Regions from separate parts of the Pseudomonas sp. GW822-FHT05A08 genome, predicted to be linked through region 1. Evidence: predicted binding sites of a transcription regulator. Region 1 holds the regulator's gene; each other region holds the start of a gene.
What was found. The regulator FliA, encoded in region 1, starts transcription of late flagellar genes. The targets are predictions, from matches to a motif close to CTAAAGTTTNNNNNNNNNNNGCCGNTAA.

Region 1 (5,366 bases):
AGCTGCAAGGCAGCCGGCCCGAACAGGCCAACCTGTGGCGGCGCCTGCAGCGTATCGGCTTGTCCGGTCCGCTGGCCCGCGACCTGCTGGCGCTGATCACTGAAATCGACGAACCCCGCCAGGCCTGGCGCATGCTCCTGGCCCACCTGGCGCGGATGATCGTGACCCCGGAAGTCGAGCCACTGGAGGAGGGCGGGGTGATCGCCATGGTCGGCCCCGCCGGCATGGGCAAGACCACCACCCTGGCCAAGCTGGCCGCGCGTTATGTACTCAAGTACGGCGCGCAGAACATCGCGCTGGTGAGCATGGACAGCTACCGCATCGGCGCCCAGGAACAGCTCAAGACCCTGGGTCGGATCCTCAACGTCTCGGTGACCCATGTCGACCCGGGCCAGTCCCTGGCGCAAGCCCTCGATCCGCTGCTGCGCAAGCGTGTGGTGCTGATCGACACCGCCGGCCTGCAAGCCAGCGACCCGGCCCTGCGCATGCAGCTGGAAAGCCTGGCCGGACGTGGCATCCGGGCAAAAAATTATCTGGTCTTGGCAACCACCAGCCAGAAACAGGTTCTAACCGCCGCATACCACAGCTACAAGCGTTGCGGGCTGGCCGGCTGCATCCTGACTAAACTGGATGAAACCGCCAGCCTTGGTGAGGTGTTGAGCCTGGCGATCAGTCATGAACTCCCCGTTGCCTATCTGACCGATGGCCCGCGGATTCCGGACGATCTGCACTTGCCGCGCCGTCACCAGCTGGTCAGTCGTGCGGTGAGCGTGCAGATGCAGGAAGAACCCAGCGAAGAAGCCATGGCTGACATGTTCGCTGACCTCTACCACAACCCGACCAAGCGGGTTGGCTGAGGGAATCATGAAAAGATTGCAATGTACCTACATCGATGGTCTGCCAGGCATTGTTCCGTTGGTGAACGCGCAGCCAGTTATGTGGCCCCGTCTAAGTAAGACAAGGTAAAGAACGAACATGGGCAGCATGCATCCCGTACAGGTGATCGCGGTGACCGGCGGCAAAGGTGGCGTCGGCAAGACTAACGTGTCAGTGAACTTGTCCCTGGCCCTAGCGGAGCTCGGCCGGCGCGTCATGCTGCTGGACGCCGACCTGGGCCTGGCCAACGTCGACGTGCTATTGGGGCTGACCCCCAAACGGACCCTCGCCGACGTGATCGAAGGCCGCTGCGAGCTGCGCGATGTGCTGCTGCAGGGGCCGGGTGGAATCCGTATCGTGCCGGCGGCGTCCGGCACCCAGAGCATGGTTCATCTGAGCCCGGCGCAGCATGCCGGCCTGATCCAGGCCTTCAGCGACATCGGCGACAACCTCGATGTGCTGGTGATCGACACCGCCGCCGGCATCGGTGACTCGGTGGTCAGCTTCGTCCGCGCGGCCCAGGAAGTGTTGCTGGTGGTCTGCGACGAGCCGACCTCGATCACCGACGCCTACGCGCTGATCAAGCTGCTCAACCGCGACTACGGCATGAACCGCTTCCGCGTGCTCGCCAACATGGCGCAGAGCCCGCAGGAAGGGCGCAACCTGTTCGCCAAGTTGACCAAGGTCACGGATCGCTTCCTGGACGTGGCCCTACAATATGTCGGCGCCGTGCCTTACGACGAATGCGTGCGCAAGGCCGTGCAAAAGCAGCGTGCGGTCTATGAAGCGTTTCCGCGTTCGAAATGCGCGCTGGCATTCAAGGCCATCGCGCAGAAGGTCGATACCTGGCCGTTGCCGGCCAACCCACGTGGACATCTGGAATTTTTCGTCGAGCGGCTCGTGCATCAGACAGCGGGACCGGTGCTATGAGCGCCAGCGGCTACAACCTTTACAAAAAGTCGGCACGTGACAGCCAGTACGAATTGATCGAGCGCTATGCGCCTCTGGTCAAGCGTATTGCCTATCACTTGCTGGCGCGCCTGCCGGCCAGTGTCCAGGTCGAAGACCTGATCCAGGCCGGGATGATCGGTCTGCTCGAAGTGTCGACCAAGTACGACGCGAGCAAGGGCGCGAGTTTCGAGACCTACGCGGGTATCCGTATCCGTGGTGCGATGCTCGATGAGGTCCGTAAAGGTGACTGGGCGCCGCGTTCGGTACATCGCAATACCCGGATGGTGAGCGATGCCATTCGCGCAATTGAAGCTAAAACCGGTCGTGACGCTAAAGATCATGAAGTTGCGGCCGAACTTCAATTGAGTCTCGACGATTATTACGGGATTTTGAACGACACCTTGGGCAGTCGCCTGTTCAGCTTCGACGATCTGTTGCAGGACGGCGAGCATGAAGGGCTGCATGAGGATGGCGCGAGTGCTCATCTCGAGCCGTCGCGCGACCTGGAGGACGAACGTTTCCAGGCCGCGCTGGCGGACGCGATTGCCAATTTGCCGGAGCGTGAGCGACTGGTCTTGGCGCTGTACTACGACGAAGAGCTGAACCTCAAGGAAATCGGTGAGGTCCTGGGAGTCAGCGAATCGCGGGTCAGCCAGTTACACAGCCAGTGCGCGGCCCGTTTGCGGGGGCGTTTGGGAGAGTGGCGAGCGCGCTGACAGGCAGTGTGGGGGACACTGCGGGCGAGACTGGCACGACGTGGCCGGACTTGCGGTGTGTATTCCATGCAGTCGTTGAGTGCTCTGCCTGATTGATTGAATGGCGCGTTCAGGTGCTGGACGCGTTTAAGACTGCTTGGAGGTCGAATTGGACAAGAACATGAAAATCCTCATCGTTGATGACTTCTCAACGATGCGGCGGATCATAAAAAACCTGTTGCGTGACCTGGGTTTCACCAACACGGTCGAGGCTGACGATGGCACCACCGCCATTCCGGTCCTCAACAGTGGGAGCATCGACTTTCTGGTAACGGACTGGAACATGCCCGGCATGACCGGTATCGATCTGCTGCGCCATGTGCGCGCCGATGAAAAACTCAAGCACCTGCCGGTACTCATGGTGACCGCTGAAGCCAAGCGCGAACAGATCATCGAAGCTGCCCAGGCCGGCGTAAACGGTTATGTGGTCAAGCCCTTCACGGCCCAGGCGTTGAAAGAGAAGATCGAGAAGATCTTCGAACGCATCGGTTGAGAGTGGAATCATTCCGCCACGGGGGAGCTATGGAGCACAACGAATCTTCATTGGGCGATTTCGAATCGACCCTGAAAAAACACGCACTCGAACTGGTCGACAGCCTTGAAAAAGGCAAGTTCGGCGAAGCCGTGCAACTGATCCATGAGCTCAACCAGACCCGTGACCGCGGCCTGTACCAGGAGGTCGGCAAGCTCACCCGCGAGCTGCATAGCGCCATCGTCAATTTCCAGATTGACCCGCATATGCCGCAAGCCGAGGAAGTTTCACAGATCACGGATGCCACCGAGCGCCTGTCCTATGTGGTCAGGCTGACCGAGGCCGCGGCCAACCGCACCATGGATCTGGTCGAGAGCGCCACCCCGCTGGTCAATGGCCTGAGCAGCGAAGCCCAGGCCCTGAGCGCCGATTGGGGGCGTTTCATGCGCCGCGAACTGGGCGCCGAGGAATTCCGCGACCTGGCCCGCCGGGTGGACGGTTTCCTGACCCGCAGCGAGCAAGACACGCGCGCGGTATCGAGCAACCTCAACGACATTCTGTTGGCGCAGGACTACCAGGACCTGACCGGTCAGGTGATCAAGCGCGTGACCCAGTTGGTCACCGAAGTCGAGAGCAACCTGCTCAAACTGGTCCTGATGGCCAGCCAGGTCGATCGTTTTGCCGGCATCGAACATGACCGTGAATCGATCCTCGCTGAAAAAGATCCGCAAAAACATCTGGCCAAGGGTGAAGGTCCGCAGATTCATGCCGATAAACGTGAAGACGTTGTATCCGGTCAGGACGATGTCGACGATTTGCTTTCCAGCCTTGGATTCTAGGAGCACCCATACATGAGCTTCGGCGCCGATGAAGAAATCCTTCAGGATTTTCTGGTTGAGGCCGGCGAGATTCTAGAGCAACTGTCCGAACAACTGGTCGAGCTGGAAAGCCGGCCGGACGATGCGGATCTGCTCAACGCAATTTTTCGCGGTTTTCACACTGTAAAAGGGGGCGCCGGCTTCCTCCAGCTCAACGAGCTGGTGGAGTGCTGCCACATCGCCGAGAACGTGTTCGACATCCTGCGCAAGGGTGAGCGTCGCGTCGACGCGGAACTGATGGACGTAGTGCTCGAAGCGCTGGACGCGGTGAACGGCATGTTCGGCCAGGTGCGCGAGCGTACCGAGATCACCGCCGCCACTCCGGAGCTGCTGGCTGCCCTGGCCCGTCTGGCCGAGCCTGCGGGGGCCGAGGAGGTCGCCGCGCCGGTGGCCGACGTTGAGGCAGTTGTTGAAGCCGTTGCCGAGCCGGTCGCCGAATCGACCGAAAGCGAGTCCGGCGATATCACCGACAGCGAGTTCGAGCAGTTGCTCGATTCGCTCAATGCCGCCAAGGCCGAGGCCGAAGCCCCGGCTGCTGTCGCTCCCGCGGCACCTGCCGCCGGCAGCGAAGCGGCCAGCGACGAAATCACCGACGCCGAGTTCGAGTCGCTGCTCGATCAATTGCATGGCAAGGGCCAGTTCGCACCGGATGCGGTGGCCCCTTCGGCCACGGCGCCGGCTGCGGAAAAAACCGCGGCCAGCGACGAAATCACCGATGACGAGTTCGAAGCCCTGCTGGATCAGCTGCATGGCAAAGGCAACTTTGCGGTCGATGCGCTGGACTCCGCGGTAGCAGCGGCGGTACCGCCGGCTGCGCCAAGCGCGGCCGCCGCCGGTAGCGACCTGATCACCGACCAGGAATTCGAATCCCTGCTCGACGAGCTGCATGGCAAGGGCAAGTTCTCTGAAGTGCCCGCTGCCGCGGCGACCGTGGGTAGCGCAACGGCCGTCACGGCTCCGGCGCCTGCCGCCGTCGCCAAGCCAGCGGTGAAGAAGCCCGAAGCCAAGGCCGAAACGCCAAAACCGGCTCCAGCCGCTGCTGCGGCGCCTGCTCGTGCTCCGGCTGCCGCCCCGGCGGAAAAGCCGGTCAGCGAAGCCGAAACCACCGTGCGGGTCGATACCGCGCGGCTGGACGAAATCATGAACATGGTCGGCGAGCTGGTGCTGGTGCGTAACCGCCTGGTGCGCCTGGGGCTCAACAGCGGCGACGAAGCCATGTCCAAGGCCGTGTCGAACCTCGACGTGGTCACGGCCGACTTGCAGACCGCGGTGATGAAGACCCGGATGCAGCCGATCAAGAAGGTCTTCGGGCGCTTCCCGCGCCTGGTTCGCGACCTGGCCCGCCAGCTCAAGAAAGAGATCAACCTGGAGCTGGTCGGCGAAGAGACCGACCTCGACAAGAACCTCGTCGAGGCCCTGGCCGACCCGCTGGTG
Region 2 (5,366 bases), 1.4 Mb from region 1:
ATCTTTATTACTTTGCCAAGGTGGTGGAAGCCGGTGGTTTCGCCGCCGCCGGGCGTTTACTGGGGGTGCCCAAATCCCGTTTGTCGCGGCGTATCGCCGAACTGGAAGAACGCCTGCACACCCGATTGCTGCAACGCACCACCCGCCAATTGAAGCTGACCGCGGTCGGCGAACGTTATCTGCGTCACTGCCAGGCCATGCTGCTGGAAGCGGAAATGGCCGACGAGGCCGTGGCCAGCATGTCCAGCGAACCTCGCGGGCGCCTGCGGGTGTCCTGCCCGGTGGGCCTGGCCCATCATATGTTGCCGACCGTCATCAGCTCGTTCCTCGAGCAATATCCCCAGGTCCAGCTGGACATGCAGTTGCTCAACCGCCGGGTCGACGTGGTCGCCGAAGGCATCGACGTGGCGCTGCGGGTTCGCGAGCATGGCGACGAAGACCCCTTGCTGGTGACCCGGCGCCTGCGCCAGGCGCAGACCGTGATGGTCGCCAGCCCGGCGTTCGCCCGGGAATGGCCGATCCACAGTCCCGAAGACCTGCACAAGGTGCCGGTGCTGGGAGCCCTGGAGGCCGACCGCATGGTGCATTTGCGCCTGCTCGACGCCCAGGGCGAGAAATGCGACCTGGTCCTGGAAGCGCGCCTGGGCATCGACGATTTTCTGGTGCGCCGCTCCTGCGCCCTCGCCGGCCTTGGCTGTACCATCCTGCCGATGATGTATTGCGAGGAAGAACTGCAGACCGGGCAACTGGTGCAACTGCTGCCCGAGTGGTCGCTGCCTGGCGGTTGGCTGCAGGCGGTCTACCCTCACCGGCGCGGTGTATTGCCAGCGGTAAGGGCCTGGATCGAGCATGTCAGCGAAGCCTTCAAAGGCTGCGGGGACCGCACACTGTGACAGCGCGACAAAAGGAAAAAACCATGACTGAAGCGGATGTGGCGCAATTCTGCCTGGACTTGCCGGGCGCGCGCGAAGACTACAAATGGGGCGGCGTGCGGGTGTTTTCCGTGGCCGGCAACAAGATGTTCGCCCTGCAGAACCTGCGGGGCGAGTCACTGGCGTTCAAGGTGGACAAGGAGCTGTTCCTCGGCCATGTCGACCGTCCCGGCATCGCGCCGGCGCCGTACCTGGCCCGGGCGCACTGGATCATCATGCAGACGCCCTACCCGCTGGGCGCCGGCGAACTGCGGGACTTGCTGCGGCGTTCGCACCAGTTGGTGGTGAGCAAGCTGCCCAAGCGGGTACAGGTGGGGTTGTTACTCTAGAACAGCGAGAACAGGCTGCCCTCGAGAAACAGCCGGTCGATCCAGAACACCTGGTGCAGCAGCACGATCAGCCAGAACACCAGTTGATAGGACAGCTTGCGGGTCTTGTGGCGAAACGCCTGTTGCGCCAGCAAGGCGCCTGGCCAGCCACCGGCCAGCTCCACGGCGTGCAAGACGTTTTCCGGGGTCCGCCAGCTGTCGCTGCGGGCCTTGCGCTTGTCGCTCCAATAGAGGAAGAACGTCAGCACGCTGACCGCGCCGTAGGCCGCCAGCGGTACCCAGGAAATCCCCTTCACGCCCAACAGCAGCGAACCGCACAGCGGCAAGGCGCAGAGCAGCAGGAAGATCACCGCCTTGAGCCTTGGCTGCTGGATCCGTGCCCCGGCGACTTCGCCGGGGCGGTTCTGATTGCGTGCGTTCATCAGGAATGGACCGCGGTCCAGTCGACCCAGCCGAACTGCCAGGTGGCGAGGATCACCAGGCCGAAGGCAATGCGATACCAGGCAAAGGCCGCGTAGCTGTGGTTGGCGATGAACTTGAGCAGGCCCCTGACCGCGATCATCGCGAAGATGAACGAGGTGATGAAACCGACGGCGAACACCGGCAGATCGTCCGGCTGGAACAGATTGCGGTACTTGTAGCCCGAGTAGACCGCGGCACCGACCATGGTCGGCATGGCCAGGAAGAACGAGAACTCGGTGGCGGTCTTGCGCGACAGGCCGAACAGCAGGCCGCCGATAATCGTGGAGCCCGAGCGCGAGGTGCCTGGAATCATCGCCAGGCACTGGGCGAAACCGACCTTCAAGGCATCTTTCCAGCTGATCTCATCCACGCTGTTGGCATGTATTTCATGCTGCCGGCGTTCGGCCCAGAGCATGACCAGGCCCCCCACCACCAGCGCCGTGGCGACGGTGATCGGGTTGAACAGGTATTCATGGATCAGGTCGGCGAAAATCACCCCCAGCACCACGGCGGGCATGAAGGCGATCAGCAGGTTGATGGTGAAACGCTGGGCGTTGCGCTGGGTCGGCAGGCCGGTGACCACGTCGAGGATCTTGCGGCGAAACTCCCAGACCACCGCGAGAATGGCCCCCAGCTGAATGATGATGTTGAACGCCATGGCGCGCTCGCCACCAAAGTTGAGCAAGTCGGCAACGATAATCTGGTGGCCCGTGCTGCTGATGGGCAGAAACTCCGTCAGCCCTTCCACAATCCCTAAAATCAATGCCTGTACGGCAGTCCAAAGCTCCATCAATCCCCCGAAGGTCATGCCGTGGCATGCCTTTTAGTTTTTCTTCAAATGTTCACTGACACATGCGTCGCGACTTCGCAGCCGCAATAGGATCATCATCGCCCCTGAAAATTCCGTGAAAAATCAGCCGGATTCAGGTTTTTCGCGATGAGGCCGAAATCCTAGCAGACATACTCGATAAACGCTGTCGCGTTGAGAGAATCAGCGGGACCGGACTGCAAGGAGCGCATGACGGATGTACGGGGTGTTTCTATTACAAGAACAACAATCGGGAGTGACAGATTCATGAACAGCTTACGCAGAATGTCGATCAGCCGCCGGCTGTGGCTCATCCTGATTGTCGCGGTACTGATGCTGATGACCCTGGGCATGTTGATGCTCAAGCAGATTCACGACGACCTGTACCAGGCCAAGGCGCAGAAGACCCAGCATGTGGTGCAGACCGCCAACGGTGTGCTGGCCTATTTCCAGGGCCTGGAAAGCGCCGGCAGCCTCGATCGCGCGACGGCGCAGAAGCAGGCGTTGAGTGCCATACGCAACCTGCGCTATGACCAGAGCGACTACTTCTGGATCAACGACCTGACTCCGGTCATGGTCATGCACCCGACCAACCCCAAGCTCGACGGCCAGAACCTCGCGGCCATTCGCGACCCGGACGGCTTTGCCGTGTTCAACGAAATGGTGGCCATCGCCAAGGCCAAGGGCGCCGGCATGGTCAACTATCGCTGGCCGAAACCGGGCGCCAGCGAGCCGGTGCAGAAGACCTCCTATGTCCAACTGTTCCAGCCCTGGGGCTGGATCATCGGGTCGGGGGTGTACATCGATGACGTGCAGGCCGAGTTCCGCAGCCAGGTGGTGAAGGCCTCGGTCGTCGGTATCGCCATTGCCCTGCTCATGGCCCTGCTGGTGTTGCTGATCGCCCGCAGCATCGTCCGCCCGCTGCAGGAAACCGTGCACGCCATGGCCAATATCGCCAGCGGCGAAAGCGACCTGACCCGTACCCTCGACACCCACGGCCAGGACGAAGTCACCGAACTGGCCCGGCACTTCAACGGCTTCACCGCCAAGCTGCGTCTCGTCGTCAGCCAGTTGCAGGTGTCGGCCGCAGCCCTGGCGCAGTCCTCCACCGACCTGGGCAGCAATGCCAGCCAGGCCCAGGAACGCAGCCAGCAGCAGTCGCAGCAGATGGAGCTGGTGGCCACCGCCATCAACGAAGTGACCTACGGCGTACAGGACGTGGCGAAGAACGCCGAACACGCCGCCAGTGAGATGCGCGACGCCGAAGCCCAGGCCCAGCAGGGCCAGGTCAATATCGACGGCAGCCTGCAACAGATCGACCGGCTCTCGGCCACCATCGACCAGGCCGTGGAAGTGATTCGCACCCTGGCCCAGGAAAGCACCCAGATCGGCAGCGTGCTGGAGGTGATCCACTCGATCGCCGAGCAGACCAACCTGCTGGCGCTCAACGCGGCGATCGAAGCCGCCCGCGCCGGCGAACAGGGCCGTGGGTTCGCCGTGGTGGCCGATGAGGTGCGCCTGCTGGCCCAGCGGACGCAGAAGTCCACCGCCGAGATCCAGTCGATGATCGAGCGCCTGCAAGGGCACTCGGAAGCCGCGGTGAAGGTCATCGGCGACAGCAGCCGGGCTTCGCAACAGACCATCGAGCAGGCCGGGCTGGCCGGGGAAAGCCTGAACGCCATCGGCCAGGCCCTGCGCAACCTCAACGGGCTGAACGCCTCGATTGCCAGCGCCACGTTGCAACAGGCCCATGTGGTCGAAGACATCAACCAGAACGTGACCCAGGCCGCCGGCCTGTCCCACAGCACCGCCCTGGCGGCCGAGCAGTCCAGTGCCGCCAGCCTGCACCTCAAGGAACTGAGCGAGCAGCTCAACGGCCTGTTGCGCCAGTTCCGGGTCTGAAGCTGACCGTGGCGGGGTTTTCGCCCCGCCACGGTTGCCGGCCTTCACTAACATGCAAGGCCGCTTCTGGTTACAATCCGCACCCTTCTCCGCTTCCAGGTAGTTTTCATGTCCGGGCTTGAACTGTTCGCCGCCGCACTCGGCGTGATCGCCGTCTGGCTGACAGTCAGACAGAACCCCTGGTGCTGGCCGATCGGCCTGGTCATGGTGCTGCTGTACAGCTGGATCTTCTTCGAAGTGAAACTGTATTCGGACATGCTGCTGCAAGTGGTCTACGCCGCCCTGCAACTCTATGGCTGGTGGCAGTGGACCCGCGGTGGCGCCAGTCATCAGGGCCGTCCGGTCAGCCTGCTGGCGCCACGCTCGATGCTGCTGGGCCTGAGCCTCGGGGCTATCGGCAGCCTGCTGCTGGGGGCCGCCATGGCCCATTGGACCGATGCCGCGCAACCCTGGCTGGACGCCGCGCTGACCGGCTTCAGCCTGGTGGCGCAGTGGTGGATGGCGCAGAAGCGCGTGCAATGCTGGCCGCTGTGGATTGCCGTCGACGTGATTTTTGTCGGCCTGTTCATCTACAAGGACCTGTACCTGACGGCGGCCCTGTACGGGCTGTTCACCCTGCTGGCCGTGCAGGGCTGGCGCGCCTGGCGAGCCGACCCGGCGTTGCGCCCGGCATGAAGGTCCTGGTGTTGACCGGCCCCGAGTCCAGCGGCAAAAGCTGGCTCAGCGGCCACTTGCAGGCACGCTTCGGCGGCATCCAGGTGGGCGAGTACGTTCGCCATTTCATCGAGCAGCAGCGACGCGACACCTGCCTGGCGGACATCCCGGAGATCGCCCGCGGCCAGCTGGCCTGGGAGGACCAGGCCCGGGCACAACAGCCGTCGCTGCTGATTCTCGACACGCACCTGCTGAGCAATATGCTCTGGAGCCAGACCC
Region 3 (5,366 bases), 3.2 Mb from region 1:
AGAGGTGGCCAAGACCAACTTGAGCAAACGTCGGACCATCGACAACCTTCTGGAAGAGCGGCGCTTGCAAAAGCAACTGGCCGATTACGACTTTGATCTTTAGTAACAAAAAGCCTCCTTTGACGGAGGCTTTTTTGTTACGCCAGCCAACATTCCAAGTCGTTTCTTTTCAAAACAGGCCATGCGCGGCTGAGGGATCCAACATCGCCGACAGACCGGCAAGCCCACAACGCAATGAAGGCTCGCAAAAGCCGCTGGTTTTTCCCTCGCGAGCCTTGTTGTAACGCCTCACCTTCATGCCAACTGATGGCGCTTGGCAAACTCGATCAGGTCCACCAGCGAGCGGGCGTTGAGTTTCCCCAACAGCCGCCTTTTGTAGGTGCTCACCGTTTTACTGCTCAAGCACAGGCCCTCGGCAATCTCCTTGTTGGTCTGCCCACCGGCGAGTTGCTTCAGGACCATCAACTCTCGACCCGACAGGCTGGACAACATCCCCTCCTCGCTGGCGATGCCCAGGCTCGAGCGCAGGGTATGCAAGGCTTCGTTGGGAAAATAACTGTAGCCGGCCAGGACTGCCCTGACGGCACTGATCAATTCAGTGATGTCCTGCTGCTTGCACACATAACCCGCCGCACCAGCCTGCATGCAGCGCATGGAGAAAGGCCCAGGTACTTGCAGGCTCAATACCAGCACTTTGGTCGACATGGCTTTTGACGAAAGTCTGGCGATAACTTCCAGGCCATCGAGTTTGGGAATACCAATATCAAGAATAAGGATGTCTGGAACATGTTCATAAGACAGTTTCAGGGCATCCATGCCATTGTCCGCCTCGGCAACTACTTCAAAGCCGTGCCGCTCCATCAGCATGCGCACAGCCAGACGAGTGACGGGATGATCATCTACGATCAAAACTTTCTTCATGGGTAAGTCCAGAGTCCGCTATTGGTTTTTCAAGCAAACACCATAACCCAGTCATTTGGCCCGTGGCATGGCCATGCCCTGGGCCAGCATCGCCCCGAGAAGTTCCTTACAAACAATACGGATTTGCCCTACAAGGAAAAATTGAACGTCGCCCCCTATATATAACTACTCCTGACTCCCCTACACTTCGTATTGAAAAGAACAGACTGAAAGATAGTCGAGGTCCCATTGAAACAATGGCCAGTGGAAACTTTTAGTTATGGTCTCCAGACACCCGCTTGATCGATTAAAACATCAGGCATAAAAAAACCCCGCTCATGGCGGGGCTCTTTTAAAACGACTCAAGGCATCAGAACAGAGTCCGGCCCTTGTTGGCCGCAATACGCATGCGCAGGGCATTGAGCTTGATGAAGCCAGCCGCATCCGCCTGGTTGTAGGCGCCGCCGTCTTCTTCGAAGGTCGCAATGTTGGCATCGAACAGCGACTCATCGGACTTGCGACCGGTGACGATCACATTGCCCTTGTACAGCTTCAGGCGAACCACGCCGTTCACGTGGGCCTGGGAGGCGTCGATCATCTGTTGCAGCATCAGACGCTCAGGGCTCCACCAGTAGCCGGTGTAGATCAGGCTGGCGTACTTGGGCATCAACTCGTCTTTCAGGTGAGCGACTTCACGATCCAGGGTGATCGATTCGATCGCCCGGTGAGCGCGCAGCATGATGGTGCCGCCAGGGGTTTCGTAGCAGCCGCGAGACTTCATGCCGACATAGCGGTTTTCCACGATGTCCAGACGACCGATGCCGTTTTCACCGCCGATGCGGTTCAGGGTCGCCAGCACGGTGGCCGGGGTCATCTCGACGCCGTCGATCGCCACAATGTCGCCATTGCGATAGGTCAGCTCGATGTAGGTCGGGGTGTTGGGAGCCTTCTCCGGGGAGACGGTCCAGCGCCACATGTCTTCTTCGTGCTCGGTCCAGGTGTCTTCCAGCACGCCGCCTTCATAGGAGATGTGCAGCAGGTTGGCATCCATCGAGTACGGGGATTTCTTCTTGCCGTGACGCTCGATCGGGATCGCGTGCTTCTCGGCATAGTCCATCAGCTTCTCGCGGGACAGCAGGTCCCACTCACGCCAGGGAGCGATCACTTTCACCCCTGGTTTCAAAGCGTAGGCGCCCAGTTCGAAACGAACCTGGTCGTTGCCCTTGCCGGTAGCGCCGTGGGAAATGGCGTCGGCACCGGTTTCGTTGGCGATCTCGATCAGGCGCTTGGCGATCAACGGACGAGCGATGGAGGTACCCAGCAGGTACTCACCTTCGTAAACGGTGTTGGCGCGGAACATCGGGAAAACGAAATCGCGGACGAACTCTTCGCGCAGATCGTCGATGTAGATCTCTTTCACGCCCATGGCTTGCGCCTTGGCACGTGCCGGTTCGACCTCTTCGCCCTGACCCAGGTCAGCGGTGAACGTCACCACTTCACAGTTATAAGTATCCTGCAGCCACTTGAGGATCACCGAAGTGTCCAGGCCGCCGGAATACGCCAGAACGACCTTGTTTACGTCCGCCATGCCATCACTCCACGGGGTTCTACGGAAAGCCATCAAGTCTACCGATCAACGCGGATAATTTACAGAGGCGCGACAGCTTATGACGACGAAGCGACAGATTATGTCGAGCGGGCGACGACAGCCGTTTCAGGAAGTCGCCGCGGCGTTGGCGGGAGCAGCGGCCTGGGGTGCCGGTTTTTCCGCGACCGGGACACGTTGCAGCTGAACGTTGACCCGACGGTTCTTGGCTCGATTCGCCGCGTTAGTGTTGGGCGCCAATGGATAGCGTTCACCGTGGAAACGCATCTCGATCTGCGATTCGGGAATGCCGTTGGCCTTGAAGAATTCCATCACCGCCAGCGCCCGGCGCCGCGACAGGTCACGGTTGGTCAAACGGTTGCCGCTGTTGTCCGAGTGGCCATCGAGCTGGATGTGATTGACCGTCGGATCGGCCTTGAGAAACTCGAGCATCACCTGCAGCCTGGCCTTGGCTTTGGCGTCCAGGTCGATGCCGCCCCCGGGGAAGCCGACCTCGGATTGCCTGACCTGATCGAAGTTCTTCGGCAGCAACTTGGCGACACAGCGTTGGTAGTCGCCATACGCCTTGCTGAACTTGACCGGCAACAAGCGCACCTCGGACACCCCGCCCTCGCGGGAATAGTGGCGAACCACCGGGCTGCGCCCATCCATCAATCCGCCGATCAGTCGCCCGGCCTGCAGTTGCGAGCTGTTGAACAGCACATCGCCATTGCCGAGCCGCACCGACCCCAGGTTGATGTCGCCCCGTCCCGGCTGCCACGGCGCGGCCGCCGCGAGCAGCGTGGCCGAACCGCCAGCGAGCATCGGGTTGTAGGCCTTGAGGCGAAAGGTCGCCTGCTCGCCGGCGCGACGCACGAACTCCCCGGAACCGAAATCGGTGATCGGCTGGCTCAGACGGCACTCGAATTTATCGCCTTCGACCGTCCACTCAATGCTCTCCAGACGGGTCTGGAAAGTCAGCGCCATCGCGGGAAGACTGGCGAACACACTGAGCAAGGCTAGATAACGCTGGCGCACGGGAGGCTCCACTGACTTGTACATCACGAAAATCGAAATGCCTGTTTACGGCATACCTTCGGGATATCGGAAGCTTCACGCAAAACTTGATAGCGAGTGCCTGGAAGAGTCTTTTCCGGTAGCATTCACTGGAGTTTGACCCGCCTGGAATCCCCAATGTCCGACCGCCTGACCCTGCTGCGTCCCGACGACTGGCATATTCATCTTCGCGATGGTGCCGTATTGACCAATACTGTCGCGGATGTCGCGCGCACCTTTGGCCGCGCCATCATCATGCCTAACCTGGTACCTCCGGTGCGCAACGCCGCTGAAGCCGACGCCTATCGCCAGCGCATTCTCGCTGCGCGGCCGGCCGGCAGCCGCTTCGAGCCGCTGATGGTGCTCTACCTTACCGATCGCACCCAGCCCGAAGAAATTCGCGCGGCCAAGGCCAGTGGTTTCGTCCATGCCGCCAAGCTCTACCCGGCCGGTGCGACCACCAACTCGGACTCGGGCGTCACCAGCATCGACAAGATCTTCCCGGCGCTGGAGGCCATGGCCGAAGTCGGCCTGCCGCTGCTGATCCACGGTGAAGTCACCCGCGGTGAAGTCGACGTGTTCGACCGCGAGAAGCTGTTCATCGACGAGCACATGCGCCGTGTCGTCGAGCGCTTCCCGACGCTCAAAGTGGTGTTCGAACACATCACCACCCGTGACGCCGTGCAGTTCGTCAACGAGGCCTCGGCCAACGTCGGCGCGACCATCACCGCCCATCACCTGCTGTACAACCGCAACCACATGCTGGTTGGCGGCATTCGCCCGCACTTCTATTGCCTGCCGATTCTCAAGCGCAACGTGCACCAGGAAGCGCTGCTCGACGCCGCCGCCAGCGGCAGCCAGAAGTTCTTCCTCGGCACCGACTCCGCGCCCCACGCCCAGCATGCCAAAGAAGCGGCCTGCGGCTGTGCCGGCTGCTACACCGCCTATGCCGCGATCGAGTTGTACGCCGAAGCCTTCGAACAGCGCAACGCGCTGGACAAGCTGGAAGCCTTTGCCAGCCTCAACGGCCCACGCTTCTATGGCCTGCCGGCCAACACCGATCGCATCACCCTGGTTCGTGAAGAATGGACCGCCCCTGCCAGCCTGCCTTTCGGCGAGCTGACCGTCATCCCGCTGCGCGCCGGTGAAAAACTGCGCTGGCGCCTGCTGGAGGAACACGCGTGAGTGAAGACCATTTCGACGACGAGCAGGACGGTCACAACGGTGGTGGCTCGCGTCATCCAATGGCGGCACGCTTTCGCGGTTACCTGCCGGTAGTCGTCGACGTTGAAACCGGTGGTTTCAACTCGGCCACCGACGCCTTGCTGGAAATTGCCGCGACCATCATCGGCATGGACGAAAAGGGCTTCGTGTTCCCCGAGCACACCCTGTTTTTCCGGGTAGAGCCTTTCGAAGGCGCCAACATCGAGGCCGCGGCGCTGGAGTTCACCGGGATCAAGCTCGACCATCCGCTGCGCATGGCCGTCAGTGAAGAAACCGCGCTGAACGATATTTTCCGCAGCGTGCGCAAGGCGCTAAAGGCCAACGGCTGCAAGCGCGCGATCTTGGTCGGGCACAACAGCAGCTTCGACCTGGGCTTCCTCAACGCGGCTGTCGCGCGCCTGGACATGAAACGCAACCCGTTTCATCCGTTCTCCAGCTTCGACACCGCGACGCTTGCCGGCCTGGCTTATGGCCAAACCGTGCTGGCCAAGGCGTGCCAGGCTGCCGATATCGACTTCGATGGCCGTGAGGCGCATTCCGCCCGCTACGACACCGAGAAGACTGCCGACCTGTTCTGCGGCATCGTCAATCGCTGGAAGGA

Region 2: AC3RCP_RS15500 (methyl-accepting chemotaxis protein) is a predicted target of FliA. The motif match lies at 2,646-2,673, and genes of this name have one in related genera.
Region 3: AC3RCP_RS25405 (flagellar protein MotY) is a predicted target of FliA. The motif match lies at 3,587-3,614, and genes of this name have one in related genera.

Annotation. Positions count from the first base shown of each region.
Region 1 covers NZ_CM179511.1:2,065,700-2,071,065, forward strand. Annotated here, with positions in the region: gene flhF (flagellar biosynthesis GTPase FlhF) at 1-857, shown strand, start outside; gene fleN (flagellar synthesis regulator FleN) at 976-1,806, shown strand; gene fliA (RNA polymerase sigma factor FliA) at 1,803-2,543, shown strand; gene AC3RCP_RS09355 (chemotaxis response regulator CheY) at 2,704-3,075, shown strand; gene AC3RCP_RS09360 (protein phosphatase CheZ) at 3,105-3,893, shown strand; gene AC3RCP_RS09365 (chemotaxis protein CheA) at 3,906-5,366, shown strand, end outside.
Region 2 covers NZ_CM179511.1:3,442,338-3,447,703, reverse strand. Annotated here, with positions in the region: gene AC3RCP_RS15520 (LysR substrate-binding domain-containing protein) at 1-893, shown strand, start outside; gene AC3RCP_RS15515 (MmcQ/YjbR family DNA-binding protein) at 917-1,261, shown strand; gene AC3RCP_RS15510 (DUF1294 domain-containing protein) at 1,258-1,683, opposite strand; gene AC3RCP_RS15505 (undecaprenyl-diphosphate phosphatase) at 1,683-2,513, opposite strand; gene AC3RCP_RS15500 (methyl-accepting chemotaxis protein) at 2,799-4,433, shown strand; gene pnuC (nicotinamide riboside transporter PnuC) at 4,542-5,108, shown strand; gene AC3RCP_RS15490 (AAA family ATPase) at 5,105-5,366, shown strand, end outside.
Region 3 covers NZ_CM179511.1:5,652,530-5,657,895, forward strand. Annotated here, with positions in the region: gene AC3RCP_RS25390 (PA3496 family putative envelope integrity protein) at 1-103, shown strand, start outside; gene AC3RCP_RS25395 (response regulator transcription factor) at 295-921, opposite strand; gene AC3RCP_RS25400 (argininosuccinate synthase) at 1,271-2,488, opposite strand; gene AC3RCP_RS25405 (flagellar protein MotY) at 2,615-3,523, opposite strand; gene pyrC (dihydroorotase) at 3,680-4,726, shown strand; gene rnt (ribonuclease T) at 4,723-5,366, shown strand, end outside.